Regions from separate parts of the Leifsonia shinshuensis genome, predicted to be linked through region 1. Evidence: predicted binding sites of a transcription regulator. Region 1 holds the regulator's gene; the other holds the start of a gene.
What was found. The regulator LexA, encoded in region 1, represses DNA repair genes until DNA is damaged. The targets are predictions, from matches to a motif close to TCGAACANNTGTTCGA.
Positions count from the first base shown of each region.

Region 2: the regulator LexA is predicted to act here: its motif matches at 2,923-2,938, upstream of uvrA (excinuclease ABC subunit UvrA).

Region 1 covers NZ_CP043641.1:200,205-205,195, forward strand. Annotated here, with positions in the region: gene metE (5-methyltetrahydropteroyltriglutamate--homocysteine S-methyltransferase) at 1-1,100, shown strand, start outside; gene F1C12_RS01005 (metallopeptidase family protein) at 1,190-1,540, shown strand; gene lexA (transcriptional repressor LexA) at 1,608-2,279, opposite strand; gene F1C12_RS01015 (LysM peptidoglycan-binding domain-containing protein) at 2,514-2,894, shown strand; gene F1C12_RS01020 (histidinol-phosphate transaminase) at 3,202-4,326, shown strand; gene hisB (imidazoleglycerol-phosphate dehydratase HisB) at 4,323-4,925, shown strand; gene hisH (imidazole glycerol phosphate synthase subunit HisH) at 4,922-4,991, shown strand, end outside.
Region 2 covers NZ_CP043641.1:532,017-537,007, forward strand. Annotated here, with positions in the region: gene F1C12_RS02600 (AAA family ATPase) at 1-896, shown strand, start outside; gene F1C12_RS02605 (DUF58 domain-containing protein) at 934-2,262, shown strand; gene F1C12_RS02610 (hypothetical protein) at 2,259-2,843, shown strand; gene uvrA (excinuclease ABC subunit UvrA) at 3,023-4,991, shown strand, end outside.

The DNA of each region.
Region 1 (4,991 bases):
TGCGAGCGCGCGAGGCCGGGCTCACCCGGGCCGACTTCCGCCGCGGCGAGTACGGCGCGCGGCAGGCGGCGCAGGACGAGGCACTGCACCTGCCGTTCCTGCCGACCACCACGATCGGATCGTTCCCGCAGACCGCGGACATCCGCCGCTCGCGCGCCCAGCTCGCCAAGGGCGTCATCGACGAGGCCGAGTACCTGGGCCGGATGCAGGCGGAGATCAAGCGCGTCGTCGACCTCCAGGAGGAGATCGGCCTCGACGTGATCGTGCACGGCGAGCCCGAGCGCAACGACATGGTGCAGTACTTCGCCGAGAACCTGGACGGCTTCGCGGTGACGCAGAACGGCTGGGTGCAGTCGTACGGGTCGCGCTGCACGCGCCCCTCGATCCTCTGGGGCGACGTGTCGCGGCCGAAGCCGATCACGGTCGACTGGTCGACCTACACCCAGACGCTGACCGAGAAGCCGGTCAAGGGGATGCTGACCGGGCCGGTCACGATCCTCGCCTGGTCGTTCGTGCGCGACGACCAGCCGCTCGGCGAGACGGCGCGGCAGGTGGCGCTGGCGCTGCGCGACGAGATCGCGGACCTGGAGGCGGCGGGCATCCGCGTCGTGCAGGTGGACGAGCCGGCGCTGCGCGAGCTGCTGCCGCTGAAGCGCGCCGATCAGGCCGGCTACCTGGAGTGGTCGGTGGGCTCGTTCCGGCTCGCGACCTCCGGGGTGGCGGACAAGACGCAGATCCACACGCACCTCTGCTACTCGGAGTTCGGCGTGGTCATCGACGCGATCCGCAACCTCGACGCCGACGTGACCAGCATCGAAGCCGCGCGCAGCCGGATGGAGGTCGTCCACGACATCCAGCGCTCCGGGTTCGAGCACGGCATCGGCCCTGGCGTCTACGACATCCACTCGCCGCGCGTGCCGTCGGTCGCCGAGGTGACCGAGCTGCTGGAGACGGCGCTCGGCGCGATTCCCGGTCGTCAGCTCTGGGTGAACCCGGACTGCGGGCTGAAGACCCGCGGCTACGACGAGACGGTGGCGTCGCTGCGCAACATCATCGCGGCGACGCGCGACGTGCGGGAGCGGGCGGGCGTCACGGCCTGAACCGCTCCGCCGGCCGAGGCCGTGCTGTCCCGTTCCGCTCTGCGCGGACGGGGGAGCGCGGCCTCCGCCGGTTCGGGGATGATGAGCGCATGGTGCGCATCTCGGACGAGGAGTTCGACGCTCTGGTCGACGAGGTGTTCGACGCGCTGCCGGACGACATGGTGCGGCCGCTGGAGAACGTGGCCATCCTCGTCGCCGACCAGCCCACCGGCGCGCGCCCTCGGCTCTACGGGCTCTACACCGGGCATCCGCTGACGCGACGCGGGGTCTACGGCTTCGGGGAGCTCCCGGATCGCATCACGCTGTTCCGCAACAACCTCGAGGCGTCGTGCGCGACCGTGGACGAGCTGCGCGCCCGAGTGCGCGTGACCCTCGTGCACGAGATCGGCCACTACTTCGGCCTGGACGACGCCCGCCTCCAGGAACTCGGCTGGGCCTAACCCAAATCGAGACGTGACTAATCGCGGAAATCGCGGTGGCGAATCCCGCAACTAGTCACGTCTCGGGTCAGACGGCGCGGAGGACGGCTACGACCTTGCCGAGGATGGTGGAGTAGTCGCCCAGGATCGGCTCGAAGTTCGAGTTGCGCGGCAGCAGCCAGGTGTGGCCGTCGCGCTGGCGGAACACCTTGACGGTGGCCTCCTCGTCCAGCATGGCCGCGACGATGTCGCCGTTCTCCGCCGTGTTCTGCGCGCGGACGACCACCCAGTCGCCGTCGCAGATGGCGGCGTCGATCATCGACTCGCCGATCACCTTGAGCATGAAGAGCTCGCCGTTGCCGACGAGCTGGCGCGGGAGTGGGAAGACCTCCTCCACCTGCTGCTCGGCGGTGATCGGCACGCCGGCGGCGATGCGACCCACCAGCGGGACCATGGCGGCGTCGCCGACCGGGGTCTGGTTCTCGAAGTCGGGGGTGGGCGCCGACGGGAGGTCGATGAGGATCTCCAGCGCGCGCGGCCGGTTCGGGTCGCGGCGCAGGTAGCCGCTCAGCTCCAGCTGGTTGAGCTGGTGGGTGACGGAAGAGAGGCTGGAGAGGCCGACGGCGTCGCCGATCTCGCGCATGCTCGGCGGGTAGCCGCGCTGGCTCACGGACTTCTGGATCACGTCGAGGATGGCGAGCTGCTTCTCGCTGAGGTTCTTGCGGCGCCGCGTGCGCGGAGCCTGGTTCTCGTTCGACACGCTCGTCCCTTCGTGACCGTCGCCGACACCCGGAGGAACCGAATGTCGGTGGTGCCTGGTTGTCTTGCGTCCAGACAATCGAAACTGTATCCACAGTACGGCTGCCCGACAAACATGTGTTCGAGTGTGTCTCGAAAAACATCGGGGATTTTCTGCCGGCCCGAGGATTGCGGTCTCGAACATTCGAAGATATATTCGGAACAGAGCTTCGACCGAAGCCCTTTGGAGGTCACGATGAGCACAGCAGTGGTTCACAACGTCGGGATGACGAACGTTGAGATGGGCGACGCGGGGATGTCTTCGCGCGTTCGGCTGCGGCTGACGCGGCGGGGACGAGTGGTCCTGACGCTGCTCGCGGCTCTGCCGATCGTGATCGGGGCGTTCGTGTTCGCGCTCAACGGTGGGGGTGCGGCGGCTTCGGGGGAGCAGACGCACGCGACCTTCCACTACGTGACCGTGCAGTCGGGGGACTCGCTGTGGTCGGTGGCCTCTCGGCTGGCTCCGAATGCGGACCCGCGGGATGTCATCGCCGATCTGGTCAGCCTGAACGGGCTGTCGTCGGCGGTGGTGACGCCGGGGCAGCAGCTGGCGATTCCGGCGCAGTACGACAAGTAGGGGGCGGTTGATCCGCCGCCAGCTCAGCTCGCTCACCTACGGCCGCCGAAAAAGGAGCTTTGGGGCGACACGGCGAAGCATTTCCTGTTGCTCCGTCCGCCGCGGCCGCGACACCTCAGGTGAAGGAGATTTGGTGTGACAGGTCGGGCAATTTCCTGCAGAAGGGGGTTCGGCAGAAGATTTGGGGTCGTGTCTCCTTCTCTAGGTCTTCTGGGGCGGCGGCGACCGAGGGGCGTCGAGGCGGGGGGTGTGTGTCTTGAGGCGTCACACGGCGGGAGGGCTCAGCGCTGCTGACTACCATTGAGGGGTGACCTCCCTCTCCGATCTTCCGATCCGTGACGACCTGCGCGGTCGCACCCCGTACGGGGCGCCGCAGAAGGTCGTGCCCGTCGCGTTGAACGTGAACGAGAACACGCATCCGGTTCCGGAGGACGTCGCCGCCGACATCGTCGCGCGGGTCGCCGTCGCCGTCACCGGGGTGAACCGCTACCCGGACCGGGAGTTCACCGAGCTGCGGGAGGCGTTCGCGCGGTACCTCGGGCACGGACTCGCCGCCGAGCAGCTGTGGGCGGCCAACGGGTCCAACGAGGTGCTTCAGCACATCCTCCAGGCCTTCGGCGGGCCGGGGCGGAGCCTGCTCGGGTTCGCTCCCACGTACTCCATGTATCCGCTGCTCGCCTCCGGGACCGGGACGAGCTGGATCGCGGCCGGACGCGACGCCGAGTTCGAGCTGTCGCCCGAGACCGCGGCGGCGGCCGTGCGCGAGCACGATCCGGACATCGTCATCCTCTGCTCGCCGAACAACCCGACCGGAACGCCGCTGACGCTCGAGACGATCGAAGCCGTGTACTCCGCGGCGCGCGGCATCGTGATCGTGGACGAGGCTTATGCCGAGTTCATGCCGGACGGCGAGCCGTCGGCGCTCACGCTGATCCCCGGGCGGGAGCGGCTGCTCATCTCTCGGACCATGAGCAAGGCGTTCGCGTTCGCGGGCGCGCGCGTCGGCTACCTCGCGGCCGATCCGGCCGTCGTTGACGCGCTCCGGCTGGTGCGCCTGCCGTACCACCTGTCCGCGATCACCCAGGCCGCGGCGCTCGGCGCTCTCGCCCACTCCGACGAGATGCTCGCGATGGTCGGCGAGATCCGGGCGCAGCGCGACCGCCTCGTCATCGAGCTTGCCGAGCTCGGCTACCGACCGCACCGCAGCGGCAGCAACTTCGTGCTCTTCGGCGGCGTCGACGACCCGCACGCGGTGTTCGAGGCCCTGCTGGAACGCGGTGTCCTCATCCGCGACGTCGGCATCCCGAACCACCTCCGGGTCACCGCCGGCACCGAGACCGAGACGACCGCGTTCCTGGAGGCCCTGCGGGCGCTCGGCCGCCCGACCGGAGCCGTGGAGGCCGGCGCGCAGTCGGTAAGCTCGCAGTCATGACGAATCGGACCGCCCAGCTCCAGCGTGCGACCAGTGAGTCGAGCATCGAGCTCAGCCTCGACCTCGACGGCACCGGGAAGTCCGACATCCACACGTCGGTGCCGTTCTACGACCACCTGCTGACCGCGTTCGCCAAGCACTCGCTCACCGACCTGACGGTGCGGGCGACCGGGGACACCGACATCGACGTGCACCACACCGTGGAGGACGTCGCCATCGTGCTCGGCCAGGCCATCCGCGAGGCGCTCGGCGACAAGTCCGGCATCTCCCGCTACGGCGACGCCCTTGTCCCGCTGGACGAGGCGCTCGTGCAGGCCGTGGTCGACATCTCCGGGCGACCCTACCTCGTGCACGGCGGCGAGCCGGCCGGGTTCGAGTTCCACCTGATCGGCGGGCACTTCACCGGGTCGATGGTGCGCCACGTCTTCGAGGCGATCGCGTTCAACGCCGGGCTGACCGTGCACGTCACGGTGGTCGGCGGGCGCGACCCGCACCACATCGCGGAGGCCGAGTTCAAGGCGTTCGCGCGCGCCTTCCGCCAGGCGAAGGCGCTCGACCCGCTGGTGTCCGGCATCCCCTCGACCAAGGGCGCACTGTGAGCGCACCCGACGTCGTCGTCTTCGACTACGGGACCGGAAACGTCCACTCCGCCGTCAAGGCGTTGG
Region 2 (4,991 bases), 330 kb from region 1:
TGCACATCGCGCTCGCCACCGTGCTCGCCGGCGGGCACGTGCTGTTCGAGGACGTCCCGGGGCTCGGCAAGACTCTCGCCGCCCGCAGCATCGCCAGCGCCGTCGGCCTCGACTTCCGGCGGCTGCAGTGCACGCCCGACCTGCTGCCCTCCGACATCACCGGCTCGTTCGTCTACGTTCCGTCGACGGCCGAGTTCGAGTTCCGTCCCGGGCCGGTGTTCACCGGGCTGTTCCTCGCCGACGAGATCAACCGGACCTCGCCGAAGACCCAGTCCGCGCTCCTGGAGGCCATGGCGGAGGGGCAGGTGTCCGTCGAGGGACGCAGTTTCGCGCTGCCGCGGCCCTTCCACGTGGTCGCGACGGCGAACCCCATCGAGTCGGAGGGCACGTACGCCCTCCCGGAGGCGCAGCTCGACCGGTTCATGGTGCGGCTCGGCGTCGGCTACCCGGACGCGGACGGCGAGACGGAGGTCCTGCTCGCCCGCGTCGCGCGCCGGCACGAGGTCGCGACGGTCGACCCGGTCATCGACGCCCGCACGCTGCTGGCGATGCAGGCGGGGGTCGAGCGGGTGGACGTCGACCCCGACATCGCCGCTTACTGCGTCCGCCTCGCCGCCGCCACCCGACGCCACCGCTCCGTGGAGGTCGGCGCCTCGCCGCGCGGGTCGCAGGGCCTCCTGCTGGTGGCCCGTGCGCTGGCGGTGCTCGCGGGCCGCGACTACGTCATCCCCGACGACGTCAAGCGCGTCGCCGTCCCGGTCCTCGCGCACCGGCTGACGCTCACCGTGCAGGCGTGGACCAGCGGCGTGAGCGCGTCGCAGGTGGTTCTGGAGGTCGTGTCCTCGGTCGCGGGACCGCCGGCGGTGGGGACGCGCGAGCGGGAGACGGCCGGCTGATGCGGTCGTGGTCGCGGGAGCGGACGGTGGCCGGCTGATGTCGCTCTGGTCCCGCGCGCGCATGCCCGGCCCGCGCGAGCGGACGGAGGCGCCGGCGGGTGGTTCGGGGTGGGCGCTGAGCCCGGGGGTGACCGCGGCCGCGATCGTCGCGGTCGTGTGCCTGGTCGCCGCGTTCGTGCTGTCCCGGGTGGAGCTCGTCCTCGTCGCGGCGCCGCTCCTGCTGGCGGCGGTGCTCGGCTGGTCGTCGCGGCCGGAGTCCGCGGCCTCCCGCACCCGCGCGACCATCGGCGGCGACGACCCGGACGGCCGCGTGCGCGTCGACGCCGTGGCCGAGGCGGAGGGGCGGGTGGACGGTGTGCACCTGCGGATCCACCGCGCCGACCGGGAGCCCGAGGACGCCGTGGTGACGCCCCGGGAGGCCGGCCGGCTGCGCTTCCACGTCGCGGTCTCGCACTCCGGCCCGCAGCGCATCCTGGCGCTCGCGGCGCGGGGGATCGGGCCCGACGCCGCGTGGACCGGCGACCCCGGCCTCCCCGCCGTCGCGGAGCGCGTGGTGCGGCCGGCGTCGCAGCGGCTCCGCAGCCTCCCGCTGCCCGCGCGGCTGCTCGGCCTGACCGGCGGCCACGTGTCCGCCCGGCCGGGCGACGGCGGCGAGTTCCGCGACATCGACCGCTTCCGTCCCGGCGACCGGCTCCGCCGCATCGACTGGAAGGCGACCGCCCGCCTCGCCCAGCGCCCCGGCGAGCTCTACGTGCGCCGGACCACCGCGACCTCCGACGCCGCGGTGCAGCTCGTCGTCGACGCGCGCGACGACGTGCCAGGGGCCGTCGCTGGCTGGGCGGCGCCGTACCCGCGGCCGGGGGCGACGTCGCTCGACCTGGCGCGGGAGGCCGCGGTCTCGCTGGCCGGCGCGTACGCCGCCGCGTCCGACCGGGTCGGTTTCGACGACCTGTCCGACGCCCGCCGCGCCCTGCCGCCGCGCGCCGGGTCGCGGCACCTGCACCGCGTCCTGCGGGCCGTCGAGCTGACGACCGCGCACGGCTCGGCGACCGAGCGTGCCCGGGCGCCGCGGCTGGCGCAGGGCGCTGTCGTCTTCGTGATGTCGACGTTCCTGGACGACCAGGCCATGCGCCTCGCGCTCACCTGGCGGGCGGCCGGGCACCGGGTGATCGTGGTGGATGTCCTGCCCCCGCGCAGCGTGGACGAGCTGCCTGCCCGCGAGCGCCTCGCCCTGCGCGTGGTGGACCTGGAGCGCGGGCTGCGGCTCGATCGGCTGCGGGCGGCCGGCGCGGAGCTGCTGGTATGGGCGTCGCCGGAGCGGGACGCGGTGCTGCGGCGGCTGGCGACGCCGGGGAGGCGGCCATGAGCGCTCCGGCAGACCGCGACGCCGCCGCGGGCACCGACCGCGCACGCCGTGTGGCATCCACGCCTGAACACCCCGCCCCACCCGCCCCCGACCTCGGCCGCACCGTCCCCGCCTGGTCGCTCCGCGTCGCCTTCGCCGTCGTGGCCGTCCCGCTCGCCGTCACCACCGCCCCCAGCGGCCCGTGGCCCGCCCTGGCCGTCCTCCTCACCGCGGTCGCCGTGGCCGTCCCGCGCTGGCGGGTCGCGTGGGTGCTGATCGGCGTGCTCGCGTTCTCCACCCTTCTCGAGCCGGGGACGCTGACCCTGCGCGTGCTCGCCGTGATCGCCGCGGTGCACGTGCTGCACGTGCTCGCGGCGTGGACGCTCGTCCTCCCCGCGGGCGCGCGGCTGCAGCCCGCGGTGCTGCTGCCGTCGCTGCGGCGGGTGGTCGTGATCCAGGTGCCGGTCCAGGCGGTCGCGATCGTCCTGCTGCTGGTCGCGCGGCCGTCCGCGGCGCCGTGGCTCGCGATGCTGTCGGGCGCCGCGATCGTGGGGCTCGTGGTCCTGCTGGCGGCGCTGCTGCTCGCCCGCCCGCGCGCGTGAGGACAGCGCCGGTCACGAATGTCGGTGGTCGGGCGTACGCTCGCGCGTGGTCGCACATCCCCTGTCCGGGTTGCTAGAATCGAACAAAGCTTCGAACTCGCCGACGGGGGTCTCCGACGGGCGCCGTGCCGGTGCGCGGAGGGCGAACACACGGGTGGGGCGACGGCGAATAGCGGAGAATGGAACGAGTGAGCACTCTGAGTAGCAGGAGTTCGGCAGGCAATCCGGGCAAGGTCGTCGGTTCGCACCTCAGCGTCCGCGGCGCGCGGGTGCACAACCTCCACAACGTCGACCTCGAGATCCCGCGCGACTCGCTGGTCGTCTTCACCGGCCTGTCCGGCTCGGGCAAGTCGTCGCTCGCGTTCGACACGATCTTCGCGGAGGGGCAGCGCCGGTACGTCGAGTCGCTGTCGGCCTACGCGCGGCAGTTCCTCGGGCAGGTCGACCGGCCCGACGTCGACTTCATCGAAGGCCTCAGCCCTGCGGTGTCGATCGACCAGAAGTCCACCAACCGCAACCCGCGGTCGACGGTCGGCACGATCACCGAGATCTACGACTACATGCGACTGCTCTGGGCGCGCATCGGCGTCCCGCACTGCCCGGTCTGCGGTGAGAAGATCCAGCGCCAGACGGTGCAGCAGATCGCCGACCAGCTCATGGAGCTCGAGACCGGCACGCGCTACATGGTCGTCAGCCCGGTCATCTCGCAGAAGAAGGGCGAGTTCGTCGACCTGTTCAAGGAGCTCGCCGCGAGCGGATACTCGCGCGCGCTCGTGGACGGCGAACAGATCCAGCTCAGCGAGCCGCCGACGCTCAAGAAGCAGTACAAGCACGACATCTCCGTCGTGGTCGACCGCCTGGTCGCCGGCCCCGACATCCTGGGCCGCCTCACCGACTCGCTGGAGACCGCGCTGCGGCTCACCGACGGCCTGGTGCAGGTCAACTTCGTCGACCGCGAGGGCCCTGAGGCGTGGCAGTCGTTCAGCGAGAAGCTGTCCTGCCCCAACGGCCACCCGATCCAGCTCACCGAGATCGAGCCGCGCACCTTCTCGTTCAACGCGCCGTTCGGCGCCTGCCCGGAGTGCTCCGGCCTCGGCACCCGCATGTCGGTGGACGAGGACCTGCTGCTCGGCGACGATGAGCTGAGCATCGCCGACGGCGTCATCGTCCCATGGACCACGCAGGGCAAGGGCCTCTTCAACTACTACGAGAAGCTGCTCGACGGCCTCGCGCGCGACCTCGGCTTCTCGCTGAAGACGCCGTGGAAGAAGCTGCCCCAGAACGTCAGGGAGGCCGTCCTCCGCGGCGACAACTTCGAGGTCAAGGTGCGGTGGAAGAACCGCTACGGCCGTGAGATGTCCTACACGTCCGGCTTCGAGGGCGTCGTGCCCTACATCGAGCGCCAGTACATGCAGGCCGAGACAGACACCCAGCGCGCCCGCTGGGCCGAGTACCTCCGCGAGGTGCCGTGCCCGGTCTGCCAGGGCAAGCGGCTGAAGCCCGAGGTGCTCTCGGTGCTCATCCACGGCGCGTCCATCGCGGACGCGTCGCTGCTGAGCCTGTCCGACGCCCGCGCGTTCATGGAGAAGCTGCACCTGACCGAGCGCGAGCAGAAGATCGGCGCGCAGGTGCTGCGCGAGATCAAGATCCGCCTCGACTTCCTCATCCAGGTCGGCCTCAGCTACCTCGACCTCGCCCGTGCCGCTGCGACGCTGTCCGGCGGCGAGGCGCAGCGCATCCGGCTGGCGACCCAGATCGGGTCGGGCCTCACCGGCGTGCTGTACGTGCTGGACGAGCCGAGCATCGGCCTGCACCAGCGCGACAACCGGCGTCTCATCGACACGCTCGTCGCGCTGCGCGACCTCGGCAACACGCTGATCGTGGTCGAGCACGACGAGGACACCATCCGCACCGCCGACTGGATCGTGGACATCGGCCCGGGCGCCGGCGTCAACGGCGGCCATGTGGTGCACTCCGGGTCGTACGACGAGCTGCTGGCCAACACCGAGTCGCTGACCGGCGACTATCTGGCCGGGCGGCGCGAGATCGTCATCCCGGAGAAGCGCCGCAAGGTCGACAAGAAGCGCGTGATCCGGGTGGTCGACGCGGAGGCCAACAACCTCAAGAAGGTGTCGGTCGACTTCCCGC